4 regions of the Planococcus sp. S3-L1 genome follow, and region 1 is predicted to be linked to each of the others. Evidence: riboswitches for the same ligand, from Rfam matches in the RefSeq annotation. Region 1 holds a riboswitch; each other region holds the start of a gene.
What was found. Region 1 has a riboswitch for S-adenosylmethionine ahead of QMF37_RS00475 (methionine ABC transporter ATP-binding protein). Riboswitches for the same ligand answer to the same signal wherever they lie in the genome.
Positions count from the first base shown of each region.

Region 2: another riboswitch for S-adenosylmethionine. It lies ahead of QMF37_RS02365 (methionine biosynthesis PLP-dependent protein); the one in region 1 lies ahead of QMF37_RS00475 (methionine ABC transporter ATP-binding protein).
Region 3: another riboswitch for S-adenosylmethionine. It lies ahead of QMF37_RS01140 (O-acetylhomoserine aminocarboxypropyltransferase/cysteine synthase family protein); the one in region 1 lies ahead of QMF37_RS00475 (methionine ABC transporter ATP-binding protein).
Region 4: another riboswitch for S-adenosylmethionine. It lies ahead of metK (methionine adenosyltransferase); the one in region 1 lies ahead of QMF37_RS00475 (methionine ABC transporter ATP-binding protein).

Region 1 covers NZ_JASISN010000001.1:96,143-101,688, reverse strand. Annotated here, with positions in the region: gene QMF37_RS00485 (MetQ/NlpA family ABC transporter substrate-binding protein) at 1-798, opposite strand, end outside; gene QMF37_RS00480 (methionine ABC transporter permease) at 811-1,482, opposite strand; gene QMF37_RS00475 (methionine ABC transporter ATP-binding protein) at 1,472-2,485, opposite strand; SAM riboswitch class I at 2,554-2,656, opposite strand; gene QMF37_RS00470 (carbon-nitrogen family hydrolase) at 2,706-3,494, opposite strand; gene QMF37_RS00465 (pyridoxal phosphate-dependent aminotransferase) at 3,580-4,743, shown strand; gene lepB (signal peptidase I) at 4,811-5,344, opposite strand.
Region 2 covers NZ_JASISN010000002.1:53,191-58,736, reverse strand. Annotated here, with positions in the region: gene QMF37_RS02380 (hypothetical protein) at 1-19, shown strand, start outside; gene QMF37_RS02375 (hypothetical protein) at 198-362, shown strand; gene QMF37_RS02370 (LLM class flavin-dependent oxidoreductase) at 486-1,493, opposite strand; SAM riboswitch class I at 2,253-2,358, shown strand; gene QMF37_RS02365 (methionine biosynthesis PLP-dependent protein) at 2,433-3,566, shown strand; gene metC (cystathionine beta-lyase) at 3,550-4,722, shown strand; gene QMF37_RS02355 (Fe(3+) ABC transporter substrate-binding protein) at 5,066-5,546, shown strand, end outside.
Region 3 covers NZ_JASISN010000001.1:227,635-233,180, forward strand. Annotated here, with positions in the region: gene QMF37_RS01130 (methionine ABC transporter ATP-binding protein) at 1-338, opposite strand, end outside; SAM riboswitch class I at 472-586, opposite strand; gene QMF37_RS01135 (glycerol-3-phosphate acyltransferase) at 698-1,339, opposite strand; SAM riboswitch class I at 1,473-1,588, shown strand; gene QMF37_RS01140 (O-acetylhomoserine aminocarboxypropyltransferase/cysteine synthase family protein) at 1,687-2,979, shown strand; gene metX (homoserine O-acetyltransferase MetX) at 2,992-4,005, shown strand; gene QMF37_RS01150 (helix-turn-helix domain-containing protein) at 4,121-4,351, opposite strand; gene QMF37_RS01155 (mechanosensitive ion channel) at 4,627-5,546, shown strand, end outside.
Region 4 covers NZ_JASISN010000021.1:32,087-37,632, reverse strand. Annotated here, with positions in the region: gene ytkD (RNA deprotection pyrophosphohydrolase) at 1-58, shown strand, start outside; gene QMF37_RS15315 (alpha/beta hydrolase family protein) at 39-818, shown strand; gene pckA (phosphoenolpyruvate carboxykinase (ATP)) at 861-2,450, opposite strand; SAM riboswitch class I at 2,835-2,947, shown strand; gene metK (methionine adenosyltransferase) at 3,149-4,345, shown strand; gene QMF37_RS15300 (gamma carbonic anhydrase) at 4,403-4,918, opposite strand; gene QMF37_RS15295 (alpha/beta hydrolase) at 5,031-5,546, shown strand, end outside.

The DNA of each region.
Region 1 (5,546 bases):
ACCAAAACCAACAAATTCTTCATCGATTACAGCTTCAAATTCTTTTGATTCTACAACTTCTATTAAATCTTTAGCAAAATCACTGTCTTCATTCTCTGCGTTCACTGCTACTACATTGCGGTATTGGTCAGGCATGTTTTCAAGTGCTAGTGCATCCAGTAGATCCATTTCAGCTGCTAGTGCAAAGTTTCCAGGAACAGCGGATAAATCAGATCCTTCAACTGCACGTGGCAATTGCCCAGCTTCGATTGGCTGGAATACCAGGTTTTTTTTATTTGTACTAACATCTCTTTCGGAAATCTTTAAATCATCCACTTCTGGGTCTACTTCGACTAGACCTTGATCTTCGAGAATTTGTAAAGCACGTGCTGCATTAACAGGATCATTAGGAATGGCAATAGTCGCACCGTCTTCGATATCTTCTAACGCGTCAAATTGATTTGAATAAATGCCCATTGGCGCTGTTGGTACGACGATTAAACCTGATAAATCCATATTGTTTTCTTTTTCAAAATTCTCTAAGTAAATTGTATGCTGGAATAGGTTGGCATCAATATCGCCCCCGTCAAGTGCGATATTTGGTTGAATGTAATCGCTAAACTCCACAATTTCTACCGTATACCCTTTTTCTTCTAAACCAGGCACAATTGCCTTACTCACCATATCGCTGTATGGCCCCGCAGTAGCACCTATTTTAATATCTTTTGAAGTTTCTCCTGTTGATTTACTTTCTTCTCCACTACCACATGCTGCTAAAGCCAATGCGCTCGCTGCTACTATTAATCCTAGTTTTTTCATTTTGTTCTCCCCTTATCGTTTATCGATGACTTTCGCCGTATAATCGCCTGCCTGTTGAACCAATTGAACCAGCAGAATTAAAATAACAACAGTCACAATCATGATGGTGTTATCATATCGGTAATAACCAAAGCGAATAGCTAAATCTCCAATACCTCCGCCTCCTACTACACCTGCCATAGCAGAATAGGCCACTAAGCTGATGATGGTCAATGTGACGCCTTGAACAATACTAGACTTTGCTTCAGGCAGCAGCACACCTGTAATGATCATCCACGGTGTAGCTCCTACTGCAATAGCTGCCTCGATAACTCCTTTGTCAATTTCGCGAAGTGAATTTTCTACAATGCGCGCGAAAAAAGGAATTGCTGCGACAGATAGTGATACACTGGCCGCAACCGGGCCAATTGTTGTTCCTGTGATAAATTTCGTTAACGGAATAAGTGCCACTAACAAAATGATAAAGGGAATAGAGCGTACAATGTTTACAACAAAGCCCACTACCGAGTTTACCGGTCGATTTTCAAGAAACAGACCGCGATCGGTTATGAATAACAAAATTCCGAGCGGCAAACCGACAATCAATGATACCGATAATGAGATGCCGATCATCATTAATGTTTGGAAAAATGCTGTTTGTATTTCTGGCCATAATTCAATAATTCGTCCCCATTCAATTTCCACTCGATATCACCTCCACGATTGCTGCTCTGTTTTCCAAATACTTCAATGCCTCCATAACTTCCATTTCAGCGCCTTTTAACTCCATAATAAAGACGCCAAGCGGTCGTTCTTGAATGTACTCGATAGCTCCGTGCAAAAAGTTGCCTTTTACCGAAAAGTTCTGCAGCATATCGGAAATGACGCCTTCGCCTGCTACGCCACCTTTGAACAGCACTTTCACTAAAGTTCCTTTAAATTCTTTCAAAATATGTACTGGGACATTAAAGGATACGACACTAGAAATAAATTCTTTTGTTAGCTCCTTTTGAGGATCTGCAAAAATATCGTAAACTTGTCCTTCTTCAATGACACGTCCGCCTTGCATGATCGCCATTCGATCGCAAATTTCCTTAACTACATTCATTTCATGCGTAATTAGTACAACTGTAATTTTCAATTTGCGATTGATGTCTTTTAATAACCGCAATATAGATAACGTCGTATTAGGGTCGAGCGCGGATGTCGCTTCGTCACACAACAAGACTGCTGGGTTGTTTGCTAATGCTCGAGCGATACCAACTCGCTGTTTTTGACCTCCACTCAACTGTGCAGGGTAGACATCCCGCTTATCTGACAAGCCGACCATTTCTAGTAGCTCTTCTACGCGGATTTTAATGTCTTTCGTAGGTGTACCTGCTGCCCGAAGTGCAAAAGCAATATTGTCATAAACCGTCTTCTGGCTGATCAAATAAAAATGTTGGAAAATCATACCTATTTTCAATCTCGCTTTTCTTAATTGATTGCTGCTCAACTTCGTTAAGTCTTTGCCATCGACTACGACACTGCCAGAGCTCGGTCGTTCCAGCAAGTTGATGCAGCGAATCAGCGAACTTTTACCAGCTCCTGAATATCCAACAATCCCAAAAATCTCACCTTTTCTGACTTCAAGTGAAACCTGATCTACTCCAGTAACGGTGCCGTGTTTCGTTATGTACGTTTTCGTTAAGTTCTCAATATGTATCATAGCTTCCCCCTGGCAACAAAAAGATGCCTCTTTCATCAAGAAAGAGGCATCGAAAAGTTTATTTTCTCGACTTATCTTCCGGAATATTTACATTCCGCAGGACTTGGCACCTTCCCAAATGGGGGTTGCCGGACGTCATAGGGCCTACCCCTCGGTCTCTCTTGATAAGTTAGTATATTAGATTGAATTTCATATTACAGACATAGATTCAGAGTGTCAATCAAATTTTAAATGTTTCGTACAATTTTTCACGACGATCATCAAAGACCGGAATCCGTTTTCGGACTTCCTCTACTTCGTCCAAATTGATTTCCACATACCCCACGCCTTCGTCTTTTTGCATATCCAAGCGAACTTCTCCCCAAGGAGCTATGACCATCGTACTGCCGCCAAACACATTTTTCGGATCGCTGCCGACGCGATTCACGGCAACGATAAAGCACTGATTTTCAATTGCACGAGCTTGTAAAAGAATACGCCAGTGGTCAATTCGCGCTTCTGGCCATTCCGCTGATACGAAGATCAGTTTCGCTCCATTTAGTGCTTGTGCACGAATCCATTCAGGAAAACGAATGTCATAGCAAATAACTCCGCCATAAACAGTGCCGTCCAGTTTAAACGTCCCAAGTGTATCACCTTCTTCAAGGTGAATATGCTCATCCATTAAACCAAAACGATGTGCTTTGTCGTATTCCAAAACAAGTTCACCGTTTTTATTAACGACATACATCGTATTATAAAAGCCGTTATTCTTCTGTGTTGAAACAGAACCTCCGACAATATTCACAGCATGTTCTTTCGCAAAACTTTTCAGTAGCTCTACAGTTTGGTTAGTGCTGTCTGCTAAAGTACCAAGCTCAGTCAGTGCATATCCCGTGTTCCACATTTCTGGCAAAACAATTGTCTCCGCTCCGTTAGCGGCTGCCTCCGTTAAATAATTTATGACTTGCTGATAGTTCTGTTCGGGCTCTCCGAATATGATATCCATTTGAACACATGCAATTTTCATGTTTTCTCCTCCAGTAGACAAGCTAATCTAAATTCTATAAGATTCGGAGTAGATGTGCAATTATTTCGAAAATGAGGAGAATTTTATGGACTTTTCAAATCGCTTACAAAACTTACCTACTCAGTTTTTTGCTTCACTAGTTGCCAAAACGAGCAAAGCCGTCGCTGAAGGACGCGATGTCATCAATCTCGGACAAGGTAATCCCGACCAACCAACACCCGATCATATTATTAAAGCATTACAAACGGCGGCGGCTGATCCGAAGACACATAAGTACTCACCTTTCCGCGGCATTTCAGAATTACGTCAAGCTGCTGCGAATTTCTATAAACGCGAATATGATGTAGACATTGATCCTGATTTAGAGGTCGCCATTTTGGCTGGAACCAAAATTGGACTTGTTGAATTGCCCTTGGCATTGCTTAATCCGCAAGATCTTTTGCTGCTGCCAGACCCGGGCTATCCTGACTACTTTTCTGGTGCTCCATTAGCGAATATTGACTACGAATTGATGCATCTCCACCCTGAAAATGGTTATTTACCAGACTTTAATGATTTGTCAGAAACTGTTTGTTCACGTGCAAAATTAATGTATTTGAATTACCCCAATAACCCGACAGGCGCCGTTGCAAATAAAGATTTTTTTGATGACACCGTCGCTTTTGCAAAAGACCATAACATCGCTGTTGTTCACGATTTTGCATACGGCGCCGTAGGATTTGAAGGAAAAAAACCGGTAAGCTTTTTGCAATCTGAAGGTGCCAAAGAAGTTGGGATTGAGATGTATACGTTATCGAAAACTTATAATATGGCGGGATGGCGAATTGGCTTTGCTGTGGGGCATTCGAAAATGATTGAAGCTTTAAATCTAATCCAAGATCATTTATTTGCCGGTTTGTTCCCTGCTGTCCAATTAGCTGCTGCAGAAGCTTTGAATGCAGATCAACAATGCGTAGCCGATTTGGTAGATTTGTATGAAAAGCGACGTAATGTGCTCGTAAAGGAATGCACGCGTATTGGCTGGAATATCGAAGCACCTCAAGGCTCTTTTTTTGCTTGGCTGCCAGTGCCGGAAGGCTTCACCAGTATCGAATTTGCTGATTTTTTACTTGAAAAGGCAGCTATTTCAGTCGCAGCTGGCAGCGGTTTTGGTGATAGCGGAGAAGGATTTATTCGCGTTGGGTTATTAGTTGATGAAAACCGAATCATCGAAGCAATGGACCGTATTGATAAACTAGCACTATTTTAAACTCAAAAAAGACAGCAATCCGTGTTAAAGGGTCGCTGTCTTTTTAAGTTTTAGCGTGACTGTTTTTTTATTCTACGATACCCATATGGCTAAAAGGCGCAATTCTGATTTTCACTTCTCCGACAATAGACTTTTCAGAAATAAATCCTAAAATCCTTGAATCCGTACTGTTTAAGCGGTTATCTCCTAGGACAAAATAAGATTCCGCAGGTACAGTGAACTCCTTGAAGTCTTCAGTTAAACGAATCATTCCACGCTGTTTCGCAGTTTTTAAGTTATTTTCTAAATAGGGCTCAACTTGAGCTTTACCATTTAGATACAACTGGTCGTCCACCATCGAAATGACATCTCCTGGTACACCAATCACACGTTTAATGAAATTGACGCCATTTGGTGCAGTGAAAACAATCATATCAAAATTTTCTATCGTGTATATTTTTGCTAATACAACTTTGTCATCTTCTTCGAATGTAGGCATCATCGATTCACCATGAACAGCTACCGGCTCAAACAGAAAATGCCGAGTTAGCAAGACAATAAGTACCGTTACTAAAATGACGCGCATCCAGGAAATCGATTCTTTTACTGGATCTGTATACATATTGTCACCTCCTGCTTGTCGTTACTCACTGTATTATAATACGCCTTTAGCTTCGTGCATACTTTCTAGTAGTTGTCATACTGCCTATTGTTCCAAGAGGTCATCAAGTTACAAAGGACTCCACCTCATTTTTCTAAGCACAATCATTATGTATATCTGCTATTTCCAAGGACCATACTGGCGTCTGAATCGTCAGACTTTT
Region 2 (5,546 bases), on a different contig from region 1:
TGCTGAAATCAATCAATAATCATCTAAAAAGCGTTAAAGCCCCTGCTTTAACGCTTTTTTATATTCTTTTCTTCTTTTCTTAATACCCAGGCAGTTAGCTTTCAAATTAACTAAAAATTCCGTATAATTAAAGTGAGTTAAAACCTTATTTCTGTTGCTACGTGGCGGCTGATTATTATATGAGGAGGTTGGTCATAATGGAACGCCGAGTACTCGATTCACAAGAAATAGAACTTCGGTTAGATGATGATTTTAATGCGATTCTGAATATGATTGGCGAAGGTGCACCCGTTTATACAACTTACAAAGAATTCAAGATAGAAAAAGAACGGCAGCGTGAAGAAAAAAAAGAGCTTCATTAATGTTGAATCATCGCTTTTCCGTTACCGGAGAGGCGATTTTTTTATAACAAAAAGAAAGTGGCATGCAAAAGGAGCTACACTCAAAAGGTCCTGATTTATGACCTTTTGGGGTAGCCCCTTTACTTAATCCATCATTTTTGCTACAAAATCATATGAGCGCAAACGATCTTCCTGATAAAAAACCGGCGAATTGACGATAATTTCATTGGCTCTTGTTTTTTGAATAAAGTTTTTCAACTTTTGTCTAACAAGATCCGGTGTTCCAACCATTGTCGATTCAGAATCTAATTTGTCCCGGAAAATCGCAATTTCGCGGTCTGTCCAAACTTCCTCCAAGTGATCGATGGGTGCTCTAAATGTAGTTGGCTCTCCTCGCATCAAGGAGAACATCTGCTGCTGCGAAGAAGTCGCCAACCATTCTGCACGTTCTTGTGTTTTTGCAACAATAATCGTAACGCCAAGCATCGCGTAAGGAGCGGCCAACACCTGTGACGGTTTAAAGTTTTGATGATAAAGTTGCAAAGCCTGCATCATGTAATCCGGTGCGAAATGACTAGCAAATGAAAATGGCAAACCTTTTAACGCAGCCAGCTGTGCACTAAATCCACTCGATCCGAGTAGCCAAAGCGGAATCTTTATATTAGTTCCAGGGTAGGCCCGAACACGTCCGACAGGGTTAGCTGAAAAGTAATTTTCTAACTCCGCAACTTGCTGGGGAAAATCATCTCCGCTACTATTCAAATTTCGACGTAACGCATGCGCAGTAGCTTGATCACTACCAGGTGCACGCCCTAGACCTAAATCAATGCGTCCAGGATAAATAGTTTCCAATGTACCAAATTGCTCTGCTATGACAAGCGGTGCATGATTCGGTAGCATAACTCCACCTGAACCTACACGAATCGACTCTGTTGCGCCTGCAATATGTCCAATAAGGACAGATGTCGCAGAACTGCCGATACCCGGCATATTATGATGTTCAGCTAGCCAATAGCGATTAAACCCCAATCGCTCCACATGCTGTGCCAACTCTACACTATTTTTAAAGGTCTGTGCTGTTTCTGCGCCTTCGTTTATTGGTGCTAAATCAAGCACCGCCAATGGGATATTTTCAAATTTCTTAATGTGCATAATTACGTTCACTCCTATTCTCTTCCATTGTAGCGATGTTTATCTGAACCGTCCCTTTTTTTGCTCAAGCACCGAAAAGCGTAAGCAGCCATGTAGATTCGACAGGCATAAGACGCTCTGGCGAAGTGGCGTGTTTTCAGCCACACAGCCGGAGTGGCTTATGACCCGAGAATCTGGCTGCTGGAGTCTGGACACCATGAAAAGTGAAAGTGCCTCGTCAGCTCTGACAGGCATAAGACAGACCAGCAGTGTGGCGTTCTTTGCCACGCAGCTGGGTTGACTTATGTCCCGAAGAGCTAGGCACTTGCAACTGGACACCGAAAAGCGCAAGCTGCCATGTAGATTCGACGGGCATAAGACGCTCTGGCGAAGTGGCGTGTTTTCAGCCACACAGCCGGAGTGGCTTATGTCCCGAGAATCTGGCTGCTGGAGTCTGGACAACATGAAAAGTGAAAGTGCCTCGTCAGCTCTGACAGGCATAAGACAGACCAGCAGTGTGGCGTTCTTTGCTACGCAGCTGGGTTGACTTATGTCCCGAAGAGCTAGGCACTTGCAACTGGACACCGAAAAGCGTAAGCAGCCATGTAGATTCGACAGGCCTAAAGAAATTTTTCTTTTCCCATCCTCCCTTTACTAGTCAAGCTAGTTGCCTACCCACTTCTTATATTTGCATTATTTAAAATTCAACACTTGCTTTCTGTCATTAATTGATTTATGATTAGGAACATCTAAACAGAAACACTAAACTTAATAAGATATTTCTTATCTAGAGAGACGGAGGGATTTGGCCCTGTGAAGTCTCAGCAACCAGTCTGATGAAGACTACGGTGCTAATTCCAATAGGCTTCTGCCTAACAGATGAGAAGAATGCATTTCCGGACAGGGGCTTTCTTCTTTATGAAGAAAAGCCCCTGTTTTCTTATTGAGAGGATGAGTAATATGACAAAACACAGCTTGGAAACTTTATTAGTTCAATTAGGCAATCACAGCGATCCCACAACAGGAGCCGTTAATCCGCCCATATACTTATCGACAGCCTACGAACATCAAGGACTTGGCCACTCAACTGGCTATGATTATACGCGCACGAAAAACCCGACTCGCTCTGTTCTGGAAGAAGGATTTGCAGAACTTGAAGGCGCAGATGCTGCATTTGCTTGCAGTTCTGGAATGGCAGCTATTCAACTCGTTTTGTCTCTTTTTCGTCCAGGTGATGAATTGTTACTACCGGAAGATATTTATGGTGGAACATACCGCCTATTAGATCACTTTGCATCAGCTTATAATATTCACCCCAACTACGCCGAGTTCAAAGATGTCCAAGACACAGAACAAAAAATAACCATTCATACACGTGCACTTTTTATTGAAACGCCCACCAATCCACTGATGCAAGAAATTGATCTCGTTGCTTATGCCGCATTGGCTAAAAAGCATAAGCTTCTATTAATCGTCGATAACACATTTTTAACGCCATTCTTTCAACAGCCCCTATTACTGGGTGCAGACATTGTTATCCATAGTGCGACGAAATATATTGGTGGTCATAATGATGTTTTAGCTGGACTTGTTGCCGCTAAAGGCGATCGCCTTTGCGAAAAACTGGCAACATTCCATAACTCGGTTGGTGCCGTTTTGTCCCCTTTTGACTCTTGGTTACTGGTTCGCGGATTAAAGACATTGCCTTTACGGATGCGACAGCATGACGCAAACGCGAAAACCATTGCTGAGTTTTTGTCTCAGCAGTCGTCTGTGTCTGATGTGTTGTACCCTGGAAAAGGCGGCATGTTGTCCTTCCGTTTGCAAAAAGAAGAATGGATAGCTCCTTTTCTTGAACACATTAAACTCATCACCTTTGCGGAAAGTCTTGGCGGTGTTGAAAGTTTTATTACTTACCCCGCCACCCAAACTCATGCAGACATGCCTTTTGAAGAACGGACGAAACGTGGCGTTTGCAATCGGTTATTGCGATTTTCAGTCGGGGTGGAACTTGCTGAAGATTTAATTGCTGACTTAGCACAAGCATTTTCAGAACTAAATAAGGAGGTAGTCGAATATGACCGATCGCATTGAAACGAAGTTTATTCACTCTACTGGAGTCGACCCACAAACTGGAGCTGTCAATGTACCTATCTATTTATCATCCACTTTCCACCAACAAAGCCTGGATTCGTTTGGACCGTTTGATTATAGCCGTTCTGGAAACCCCACTCGCCTAGCGTTAGAAGAAACCATCGCTAAGCTAGAAGGAGGCAAGCGTGGGTTCGCCTTTTCTTCAGGGATGGCTGCTATTTCCTCTGCTTTTATGCTGCTGTCTTCAGGTGACCATGTCTTAGTGTCAGAAGACGTTTACGGCGGAACTTATCGTTTTATCACGGAAATTTTGGACAAATTCAATATCGAGTATACCTTTGTGAATATGACGGACTTGAACGAAATGGCTAATGCCATCCAGCCAAATACAAAAGTGATTTACTTGGAAACGCCATCAAATCCTGTTATGAATATTACGGATATTGAAATCGCTGCAAAACTAGCAAAAGCCAATAACTGTTTAACGTTTGTTGACAACACCTTTATGACACCGCTTTACCAGAATCCACTGGAGCTTGGTGCAGATATCGTTCTTCACAGTGCAACGAAGTTTCTGTCAGGTCATAGCGACGTCATCGCAGGTCTTGCTGTGACCAAAGATGAAGAACTTGGAAACCGTTTGGGCTTTATCCAAAACACGTTTGGCTCTGTTCTAGGAGCTCAAGATTCTTACCTGTTAATCCAAGGCATAAAAACTTTAGGTGCTCGGTTAGGCCAGTCGTCTCAATCGGCTCGCGTTATTGCTGAATACTTGCAGAACCATCCGTTAATTGAAGAAGTATACTACCCCGGATTTTCGTTCCATCCTGGGAACCCAATTCACGAACGCCAAGCTACAAATGCAGGAGCGCTTCTATCATTTCGGTTAGCTGATAAAAAATCCGTTCGTATATTTGTCGAATATCTGAGAATTCCGGTGTTTGCAGTTAGTTTAGGAGCAGTCGAATCGATTTTGTCCTATCCTGCAACGATGTCTCATGGCTCAATGCCTCCAGAAGAACGCGAAAAACGCGGAATCACCGACGGCTTGCTACGTTTTTCTGTCGGCTTAGAACATTGTGATGATTTGGTGCAAGATCTAAACCAAGCACTATTACAAGTAGCCCGTCGAAAAGGATTAAGCATCGCAAATTAATGTTTCTTCTATAGAAAGAACTTTTGTTCTAAGAAACCCTCTTGCCTCATCTGGCAAGAGGGTTTCTTATGAATAGAGAACTCGATTCATCTTGCAGTCCTCTATCAAATTCTTCTTGGCTTTAAGCTACCTCTTGTTTTTCGCTCATTTCCATTTTTGCAACAACAGGGAATCGCAAATGAATACTGATTAACAACTACTCACTCATTTTTTAGACACAACTATAAAAAAAAATAAGAGACTGTATTGATAATGATTGACATTCTCAATTGGAACTTTATAATTGATGATGAGAATGATTTTCATTTGAAATCTCAATTACACATTAAGGGGAGAGACATCCATGAATAAACTTTTTTATCTGGTTATCGCTTTATTAGTTCTTGTTTTAGCTGCATGCGGAAGCAATGATGCATCCGAACCGGCAACAGATGCACCTGAAGAAACAGCTGAAAGCAAAGAAGTTAATTTATATACGGCAAGACATTACGATGTAGATGATGAATTATACAAAAAGTTTGAAGAAGAAACGGGTATCAAAGTAAATCTAATTAAAGGTGACGCAGATGAGTTGCTTGAGCGCATTAAGCGTGAAGGAGATGGCACTGAAGCTGATTTGTTCTTGACTGCAGATGCTGGACGTTTGTACCGTGCTAAAGAAGATGGCTTGCTACAGTCCGTATCAAGTGACATACTAGACGAACAAATTCCTGAAAAATTCCAAGATACAGACCAAATGTGGTATGGCTTAACAAAACGCGCACGTGTACTTGTCTACAACAAAGAAACTGTAAAACCTGAAGAATTATCTACTTATGAAGCTT
Region 3 (5,546 bases), 130 kb from region 1:
GATGTGTTAGCTAACAGGAGCGGCATAGCAACGTTATGATAAACCGTTTTTGAATGGAGTAAATTAAAATGTTGGAAAATCATACCGATATCTTTTCTGATAGTACGAATTTCTTTGCTAGATAGCGTCGAAATATCCTTTCCGTGAATTAATACACGTCCTTTAGAAGGACGTTCGAGCAAGTTTACTGTGCGGATTAATGAACTTTTACCGGCTCCACTAAAGCCAATAACTCCGTAGATTTCGCCGGTTTCGACAGTTAAATCGATGCCATTCAATGCATGGATTTCCTGTTTACCTGATTGGTAGGTTTTGGCGACGCCTTCGAATTGAATCATAGTAAGTAGACCTCCTCATGCTGTATTGTTATTCAAATCGTTAATGCTCACAATCCGTCGAGAAACTAGACAAAAAGAGCCCTCTTTTTTCTTAACCATAAGAAAAAAGAGGGCTCCTGTTGAAACCATCTAATTCTCATCTTCCAAATGCATGGATGCATTTGCAGGAGTTGGCACAGTTTTTGCGGTTAAACAAATCTGCTGCCGAAACGTCATAGGGCCTGTCCCTCGGTTTCTCTGGATAAGAAAGTGATGTATGCTATTCGATTCGTGATTCCTACTTTATGGCGGAATAACAAAAAAGTCAAGATGAATATTGAAATTTATTTTTTCATCTTCAAAATTCATTGTATTCCTTTCTAAATGGACGGGGTAGGTTTCTTTCGAAAAACTGATGATACTGTAGGTTCATTGCCACTCTTTATTCGTATAATATTTTCTCGATGTTTCCATACAGCCATCATGAACAGGACTAGCGCTATTAGTAACGGCCATAGACCGACTGCAGGGATAAAGGCAATTACAAAATACACGGCGTACAAAACGAATACGCCAATGACAAGATAATTTGTTACTAGTGAAACAACGATCAATAACAATAATCCGAGCAACCCGAGCTTCCAGTCAAGCGCTATCATTACACCTATTACAGATGCTGTACCTTTTCCGCCGTCAAAGTTCATATAGAACGGAAAATTATGACCAACTATTACGGCAGCTCCTGCAACGAACAAGAGGGTCCAGATTGTTGCAGTTGAAAAGCTACCTAAGTCCACTAACAAACGTAACCCCGCAACAACAGCAAAGCCTTTGAAAACGTCAATAAAGGCAACGAGCAAACCATATTTCCAGCCCAGCACGATGGCTGCATTAGAAGCACCGGAATTTTTTACGCCCGAATTTTTGATGTTAACGCCTGATACGGCTTGTGCAACAAGTGAACCATGACAACAACCGATAAAATAACCTGTAATCAATAAGAGCAAAATCCAAATGACCATCATTAATTCCTCCTCTACACTAAAAGATAACGTTTGAAAGTGGGCAAGGTTTCAAAATTTTTTGACTAATAAGCTTGACAAACGCCAATAAAGTTTTTATACTTCACAACAAGATCAAAAATTAAATCAAATACTCTTATCAAGAGTGGCGGAGGGATAGGCCCTGTGATGCCCGGCAACCGACAGACATTTTGTTTGTAAAGGTGCTAATTCCTACAGAATCGATTTTCAGGTTCTGAGAGATAAGAGGAGGAAACTCCGTAATTTACGGCCCTCTTCTTAGCGAAGGGGGCTTTTTTCGTCCCCTTTAGCATGTGTTACTACTAAAAAAACAGGGGGAATAGAAAATGACAAACTTTAAACCAGAAACATTATTATTACACGGAGGACAACAACCAGATCCAACGACAGGCTCTAGAGGTGTTCCTGTTTATAAAACCACTTCGTATGTTTTTAAAAATACACAGCATGCACAAGACCTCTTTGGACTGAAAGATACAGGCAATATTTACTCACGCATTATGAATCCGACAGTCGATGTCTTTGAACAACGAGTAGCGTTACTAGAAGGTGGTACTGCAGCAGTTGCTCTTTCTTCAGGAATGGCCGCTATTGCTTTTTCCATTTTGAACATTGCAGAAGCGGGTGATGAAATCGTAGCAGATAGCAGTCTTTACGGTGGCACTTACAATTTGTTTGCTAACACGCTACCACGCTATGGCATTACAACAAAATTCGTCGATGCGACCGATCCAGAAAATTTTAAAGCAGCAATTACAGATAAAACAAAAGCGATATTTGGTGAAATTATTGGTAATCCAAGCTTGAATGTTTTTGATGTCGAAAAAATAGCAGAAATTGCCCATGCTAACGGATTGCCGTTATTGATCGATAATACATTTGCCTCTCCTTACGGCAGCAACCCGATTGAGTTTGGTGCAGACGTCGTCATTCATTCTGCGACAAAGTGGATTGGCGGACACGGAACGACAATTGGTGGCGTTGCGGTGGATGCTGGGAAATTCAATTGGGACAATCCACGTTTCCCAAATTATACACAGCCTGACGAAACCTATCATGGACTGCGGTACGGCATTGATGTACCAGGTGCAGCTTTTGCGACAAAACTTCGCGTTCAATTATTACGTGATTTTGGCCCTTCACTGAGCCCGGATAGTGCTCATGCTTTACTGCAAGGATTAGAAACTTTACATTTACGGATTCCAAAACACAATAGCAACGCTCAAATTATTGCAGACTACTTAAAAAAGCATCCACAAATCGAGTGGGTAAACTTCCTTGGATTTGAAGAACATCCTTCTCATGAATTGGCGAAGAAATACTTGAAAAATGAAGGTTATGGATCGATTGTCAATTTTGGTATCAAAGGTGGAAGAGAAGCAGGACGTAAAGTGATTGATCACATAAATCTCTGGTCTCATGTAGCCAATGTAGGAGACGCCAAGTCGCTAATTATTCACCCGGCTTCTACGACACATCAGCAATTGAACGATGAAGAGTTAACTGCATCTGGCGTAACGGAAGAGTTGATTCGTTTGTCTGTTGGATTGGAGAATGCAGAAGATTTAATCGCTGATTTGGAACAGGCCATACAGGCAGCAGTTTTGGAAAAGGTATAAGGAGGGATCGTCATGAAAACAGTATCCATTGGCTCATTAATCCTGGACTCTACTAAGACGATAGATGATGTGGAACTTGCATACGAACGTCTCGGAGATGAAACAGCTCCTGCGATCCTGATTTGCCATGCATTGACAGGTAACCAATACGCAGTCGGTACTGAAAAAAATCCAGGGTGGTGGGCAGGATTAATCGGACCAGGAAAACCCGTGGATACAACTGTTTTTCAAGTGATTACCTTTAACGTACTCGGAGGCTGTCACGGATCGACGGGTCCTTTATCGAAAAATCCGAAAACAGGAATTCCTTACCGAGCTGACTTTCCAACATTGACAATACGTGATATGGTTCGAGCGGAATATCGTGCATTAAAAGAATTGGGAATTGACCACCTTGCAGGAGTCATTGGCGGTTCCCTTGGTGGAATGAAAACCTTAGAATGGGGAAACCTCTATCCAGATTTTACGGATGCGATTTTTCCGCTAGCTGTCACTCCCTATTACAGTGACTATGGAGTGGCGTTTAATCACATTGGCATATTGGCGATTGAAAGTGATGGGGATTTTAATAATGGAGACTATGTAGATGCGTCTCTTTTGAAGGGGTTTCATGTTGCTAGAATGGCAGGAATGGTTACTTATCGAAGCGGTCATATGTTCAATCGGCGCTTTGGTCGTAGTGGCGATGGCGAAGAATTTGATGTGCAGTCATATTTGAATTATCAAGGCAAGAAATTAGCCGGTCGTTTTGATGCCAATAGCTATGTATTACTGCTGAGAGCTATGAATACACATGATATCCAAGATGCTGTACTAGATGTTCCCGTCTATTCCTTGTCTTTTACGCGCGATTTGTTGTATCCAAGTGAGCTAATGGCTCCGTGGCTTGAAAAACAAAAGACGGCAAGTTGGAAAATCGTTGAAACAGAATTTGGCCATGATGGATTTCTCGTTGAATTTGATAAATGGAGCGGATTTATCGAGAATAAGCTAAAAAGCCTAGTAGTGCCTGAGCTCACCAGATAATTAGTGGATTTCTACTCGCACTGTTTCGCAAGCAAGACGTTGAAAATTATCCTCGATAACAGAAAGGCACCTAAAGGATACGCGTCCATTAGGTGCTTTTCTATGTGTACTTAAGTTAGTCTTCGTCTTTAATATCCACATCTTCTGGTATGGGCATAGTGCGCCATTCTTCTAGCGCTAGCTTGGCTTGTTCCAATTGTTGAAAATGCGCTTCAAATTGAGAGGTATTGATGATGTATTGTTCCCCGTCATGAACTGCGCGGATACGACCTTCTAATACGTAACGATTTACTTGTTCTTCGGGCATGGATAAAAAAGTGGCAGTTTCCTGGACTGTCATGTACATGGGATCTCCTCCTCTTTTCTTTTATTATAATAGAAGAAGACGACTACCTCAAACCATCGGTGTCATCGTGTGTTCGTTAAAAAAAGAATGTTAGTAGACGATGTTCATCATCAATTACCTTGTTTTTTCTTTAGAACTTTAACATCTAGACTTCGAACTGCTCGTTAACAAGAGTTTTTCTATGCGACTAAGATTTTAATATATTAAGCGTTTAGCGATAGGAAAGTAAGGGGATAGTACTAGTGAATACTATACAAAAAAAGGAGGACGATTGTATGAATGATATTGGTAATTCTTTTAGAGGCGTCGGATATACAATTATTGACTACATTCCAAATGTTTTAGGCGCGTTACTATTACTGCTTATCGCGTGGATTGTCGCAACAATTGTACGAGCCATTTTCACCAAAGGGTTAAAAAAAGCAGGTGCAGACCGGGCCATGGTCAAAGGACATATGGCGAAAACAAAAGAAAGTGCAGACAGCATGTTGGATTCCATAGGGAAAATTCTTTATTACCTCATTTTCATTTTGTTTATTCCGAGCGTTTTGCAAGCTTTGGATATGAACAACGTAGCACAGCCAATTTCAAACATGATGAACAAGTTATTGGCATTCCTGCCTAATCTGTTCATGGCCATCATCATTTTAGTCATTGGTTATTTTGTTGCCAAATTTGTGAAGAACCTTGTGTTCAGTCTTTTAACAGCGATAAATATTGATAAATGGTTCAATAAATTTACTAACAAAACAAGTGGTGCTTCGACAAGTACGACAAGAATGGACGCTGGAGACAAAGCAACTCTAGCTAATGTATTGGCTAATGTAGTGTTCGTTATCGTCTTGATTCCGATTTTGACCATTGCGTTAGAAACATTAAACATCCGTTCGATTTCTGAACCAATTGTCAATATGCTCAACCAAGTTCTAAACATGATCCCGAATATTTTCGTAGCGATCATCTTGATCTTAGTAGGTGTATTAATCGGTAAATTTGTGGGAGACTTGTTGATTAGCCTATTGAACGGAACAGGTATCAATCGCTTCTCAACGTATTTGAACACAGACAAAACCAAAACACCGAGCGTTGATATTGCGAACATCATTGGCAAAGTAGTACAAGCGATCATCATCATTTTCTTTACTGTAGAAGCTATGAATGTTTTACAGCTTGATGTATTAAACGGGATTGGTGA
Region 4 (5,546 bases), on a different contig from region 1:
TGAAGGAATGAGTAAAATAATAGAGAAGGTGAAGCAGCTTGAAAAATGGAACGATTAGATCGAAGAGACCTTATCCATCGCCGAATCCACACGTTCGGTTATCAGAAATTGTTTACTGGTCAGAAGGATTACGCGTAAAAGGAATGCTAGCTGAACCGAAAAAAAAAGGAAGCAATAGTGGCATCTTGTATTTAAGAGGAGGCATTCAGTCGATTGGGATGGTACGTCCTGCACGAATCGCTCAATTTGCCGCACAAGGCTTTGTAGTGTTTGCTCCGTATTATCGAGGCAATCGAGGCGGTGAAGGCCGTGATGAATTTGCAGGAGAAGACAGGTGGGATGCCGTTCATGCTGTCGATGTTTTAAAAAAATTCAGTAATGGAAATGTCCACTTACTGGCATTTTCACGAGGCGGGATTATGGCATTATGGACAGCTATTTTGCGTCAAGATATTACGTCGGTTGTTACATGGGCAGGTGTTACAGATACGGTATTAACGTATAAAGAACGTCCGGATATGCGTCGCATGATGAAGCGACTTTATGGGGGAACGCCGAACACCGCTTTAACTCAATTTGAAGAGCGCAACCCATTATTGCGGATTGAAGAAAATACTGCGCCCGTTTTGATCATTCACGGTTTACTAGATGACAATGTCTCACCCGGACAAGCACATTTGTTAGAAGAGGCATTAAAGTTAAAGGATCAGCCGCATGAGACATGGTATTTTCCAGATTACACGCACTTTTTTCCACCTGTAGCGAATTGGAAAACAGTCAAAGCAGTTTGTCTGTGGATGAGAGAAAAAGAAAAGTAAAAAAACCCGTTCGGATTTTATTCCGAACGGGTTTTTGCAAGATTATTTTTGAGTTGGTCCGCCTAGCACGCTGATTTCAGGTGCGACAGTGCCGAACTTTTTAAAGTTTTCTTGGAATTCTTGCGCCAATTCATTTGCTTTTTGGTCATAAGCTGCTTTGTCTGACCATGCATGGCGTGGGTTTAATACTTCACTTGGAACTCCAGGTACTTCAGTTGGAATTTCAAAACCGAAGACTGCTTCTTTTTCAGTTGGCACAGTGTTTAATTCGCCTTTGATCGCAGCGCGAACCATTGTGCGTGTGTAAGAAAGTTTCATACGGCTACCGACTCCGTATACGCCACCAGTCCATCCAGTGTTAACGAGGAAAACTTGAGCGCCGTGCTCGTCGATTTTCTTACCAAGCATTTCAGCGTAAACTGTTGCGTGCAACGGCAAGAAAGGTGAACCGAAGCATGTAGAGAATGTTGCTTCAGGTGAAGTGATTCCGCGCTCTGTTCCAGCAAGTTTCGATGTATAGCCGCTTAAAAAGTGGTACATCGCCTGTTCTTTTGTTAATTTACTGATTGGAGGCAATACGCCAAATGCGTCAGCAGTCAAAAAGACAATTGTTTTCGGATGTCCTGCAACTGAAGGATCTACAATATTGTCGATTGCTTGCATTGGGTATGCTGCACGTGTATTTTCAGTTAATGAACCGTCATTATAATCTGGAATGCGTGTTTCAGGGTCCACTACGACGTTCTCAAGTACTGAACCAAAACGGATTGCGTCGTAAATTTGTGGTTCATTTTCACGCGACAAATTAATCGTTTTAGCGTAGCAACCACCTTCAATGTTAAATACGCCGTTATCTGACCAGCCGTGCTCATCATCACCGATTAGTTTGCGATCACCGTCAGCTGATAAAGTTGTTTTACCTGTTCCGGATAAACCGAAAAATAAAGTTACGTCGCCTTCTGGACCAACGTTTGCTGAACAATGCATAGGTAAAATTCCTTTTTCAGGAAGTAAGTAGTTCATGATAGAGAAAATTGATTTTTTCATTTCGCCAGCGTACTCAGTGCCGCCAATCAAAATAATGCCTTGCTCCATCGATACGATGATAAATGTTTCAGAAGCTGTACCATCAACTGCAGGGTCTGCTTGAAAAGTCGGAGCGTACACAACTGTGAATTCAGCTTTGTGTGTTTGCAATTCTTCAGCTGTAGGCCGGATGAACAATTGGTGAGCAAATAGATTATGCCATGCGTATTCATTGATTGTTTGGATGGGCACACGTGATTCATGGTCGGCTCCGGCAAATCCTTTGAATACATAAAGCGCATCTTTGTCTTTAAGGTGCTTAATCACTTTAGCGTAAAGCTTTTCAAATATTTCGCTTGAAATCGGACGGTTCACATTGCCCCAGTCGACTTTGTTTTTAGAGCTTTCTTCTTCCACCATGTATTTGTCTTTCGGTGAGCGGCCAGTATATTTTCCTGTTTCCGCTGTTACAGCGCCTTCCCGAGTTAATACTGCTTCTTTGCGGGATGTTGCCGCTTCCACTAATTGTGGCACTGATAATTGAACATGCACATTTTGGCCAGTCAAAAGATCTTTTAAATCGTTTGCAAAGTTCACTGAAGTCATATATATGTACCTTCCTTTTCTGTTATTCCCATAATGGGGAGGATGTATATTCGTTCATTAGTATAACACATTAGCTTTATTAGTCTACACTAATCCACTGGGGAAATTAAAAAATATTAGAGGATAGCCCCGACAATACGTAGAATTATTTCTATAATTTCCAAATAGTCCTGGTGCCTTTTAAAGCGGTTTTCTACAGTGTACAATGGCTTTGTGTGAACAGAAATACTACTGAATAGTTTGGTTTTTTACTTGCGGGAATCTAAAGTTTGGTAGAATAGCATAATCAAAAAATCATTGTTTTTATTTGAAGAATGTAATTTTATTTTCGAAAATTGTTGACATCACTTTGCTAATTCCGTATGATGAAAAATTGAACGGATACTCTTATTCCGAGCTGGTGGAGGGGGCAGGCCCTATGAAACCCGGCAACCTGCTGCTTTTGCAGTGATGGTGCCCAACCTGACACAAGGTGCACAGACCTTGGATGATAAGAGTGAAAGGTGCTAATGATGATTCTTCCTTTCCTCATGACGAATGAGTGAAGGGATTTTTTTGTGAAATGCCCTTAATCCTCGTGTGAAAGGCCACAAACGGCTTGAAGTTCAATCCAGATTGTCTGGAACGGACTTGACATGGGAAACGAGTACCGTATCAATTTCGAGAGCAATCTCGCAGGATATAAGGAGGAACATTTTTTGAAAAACCGTCGATTATTTACATCAGAATCAGTAACAGAAGGACATCCAGATAAAATTTGTGATCAAATCTCAGATGCTATTTTGGATGCCATTTTAACCGAGGATCCAAATGCACGCGTTGCGTGTGAAACGACTGTTACGACAGGACTCGTTCTAGTAGCCGGAGAAATTACCACTTCTACGTATGTAGATATTCCGAAAGTCGTTCGACAAACGGTAAGAGAAATTGGCTATACGCGAGCTAAATATGGTTTCGACTCAGAAACAAGTGCAGTTCTTACCGCAATCGATGAGCAATCACCGGACATCGCTGCTGGAGTAAACGTAGCGCTTGAATCACGCGAAGGCCAAATGACAGATAAAGAGTTAGACGATATCGGTGCAGGTGACCAAGGATTAATGTTTGGATACGCGAACAACGAAACAGAAGAGTTAATGCCATTGCCGATTTCATTGGCACATAAATTGGCACGTCGTTTGGCTGAAGTACGCAAAGAAGAAATTCTTCCATACTTGCGTCCAGATGGTAAAACACAAGTGACGGTTGAATATGATGAAAACAACAAACCGCTTCGCGTGGATACAATTGTTATCTCAACTCAACATCATCCAGAAGTAACGTTAGAACAAATTCAACGTAATATTAAGGAATACGTCATTAACGAAGTTGTACCAGCAAAGTGGATCGATGAAGAAACAAAATATTTTATCAACCCAACTGGCCGTTTTGTTATCGGTGGACCTCAAGGAGATGCAGGTTTAACTGGACGTAAAATCATCGTAGATACATACGGTGGCTATGCGCGTCACGGTGGCGGCGCATTCTCAGGAAAAGACGCAACAAAAGTAGACCGTTCAGCGGCTTATGCGGCGCGTTATGTTGCAAAAAATATTGTCGCAGCTGGCCTTGCAGATAAATGCGAAGTTCAGTTAGCTTATGCAATTGGTGTAGCACATCCTGTATCGATCGCATTTGATATGTTTGGAACAGGCATCGTTGATGAAGACACATTAGATGATTTGGTACGTGCAAACTTTGACTTGCGTCCTGCTGGCATCATTAAAATGTTGGATCTACGTCGCCCAATCTACAAGCAAACGGCAGCTTACGGACATTTTGGCCGTACCGATGTTGATTTGCCATGGGAACGTACAGACAAAGCAGCGATCTTAAAAGAACAAGCTGGCGTATAAGTTAACAAAACGAAAAGGACGACTAGGCAGTGATGCCCGGTCGTCCTTTTCGTTTTGTTACTTTTTTTGGAGTGATTTATAATAAGCTGCTTTTTCTGCATACTCTCGAACAATACGTTCCATATCTTCTTTATCGTCTTCACGAAGTTCGCGGACGACTTTCGCGGGGCGTCCGAGTGCTAGCATGCCAGGAGGGATAACTTTTCCAGGCGGTACGAGACTACCCGCACCAATAAATGCGCCTTCTCCAATTTCCGCGCCGTCGAGAATAATCGAACCCATGCCGACGAGAGCACCTTTACGAACAATGCAACTGTGAAGTGTAACTTGATGGCCAATAGTCACGTCATCTTCAAGAAGCAAGGTTTTACCCGGGCTTTGATGAAGCATGCAGAGGTCTTGAATGTTGACTTTATCGCCAATAATCGTCGGAGAGACATCCCCGCGAATCACCGTATTAAACCACACAGAAGAGTCTGTGCCAATTGTCACATCACCAGAAATTGTGACGTAGTCTGCAATGAAAACAGATGGATCGATTTTAGGGAATTTGTCTTTAAATGGATAAATCATAGCAAAGCTCCTTTAAACAAGATAAGATATTCTTAATCGTAACAAATCAAATCAAAACGTCAAATTAACAGACAACATCGAGAATTAATCAGCAGGGAAAGGAAGTTGGATTATGTGGAAATGGCAGGCTGAAGGATCAGCAAAGGCAGTAGTTGTGTTTATACATAGTGCGTATGAACAACACCTGCGCTATGCATGGCAAATTGAAAAATGGCGATCGGCAGGATTTGACGTATATACAGGAGATTTACCGGGCCATGGCAAAAATGCGGGAGCGGACAAAGTTCACCGAGAATCGTTTGATGACTACGAACAGGCAGTAAATGAGTTGCTGAGACTGTCGTCAGAAAATGAGTTGCCAGTATTTGTCATTGCCCATGGACTGGGCGCAACTATTGCGATGAATGTCTTAGGGAACCGGAAATTCAATGTAGCCGGAGTTATTTTTACGTCGCCTTGGTTGCAGTTAAAAAAATTGCCACCGAAAGTGCCAAACGCATTTCCAGGAGTTGCGCAATTGACTGGCCGCAGAAAGGTGGATCATGGCATCGAATTACGCCACCTGACACGCGATCGTTTTTCTTATAGTCAAGAAACCGAAAGCAAGCGGTATCAAACGGTTATTACT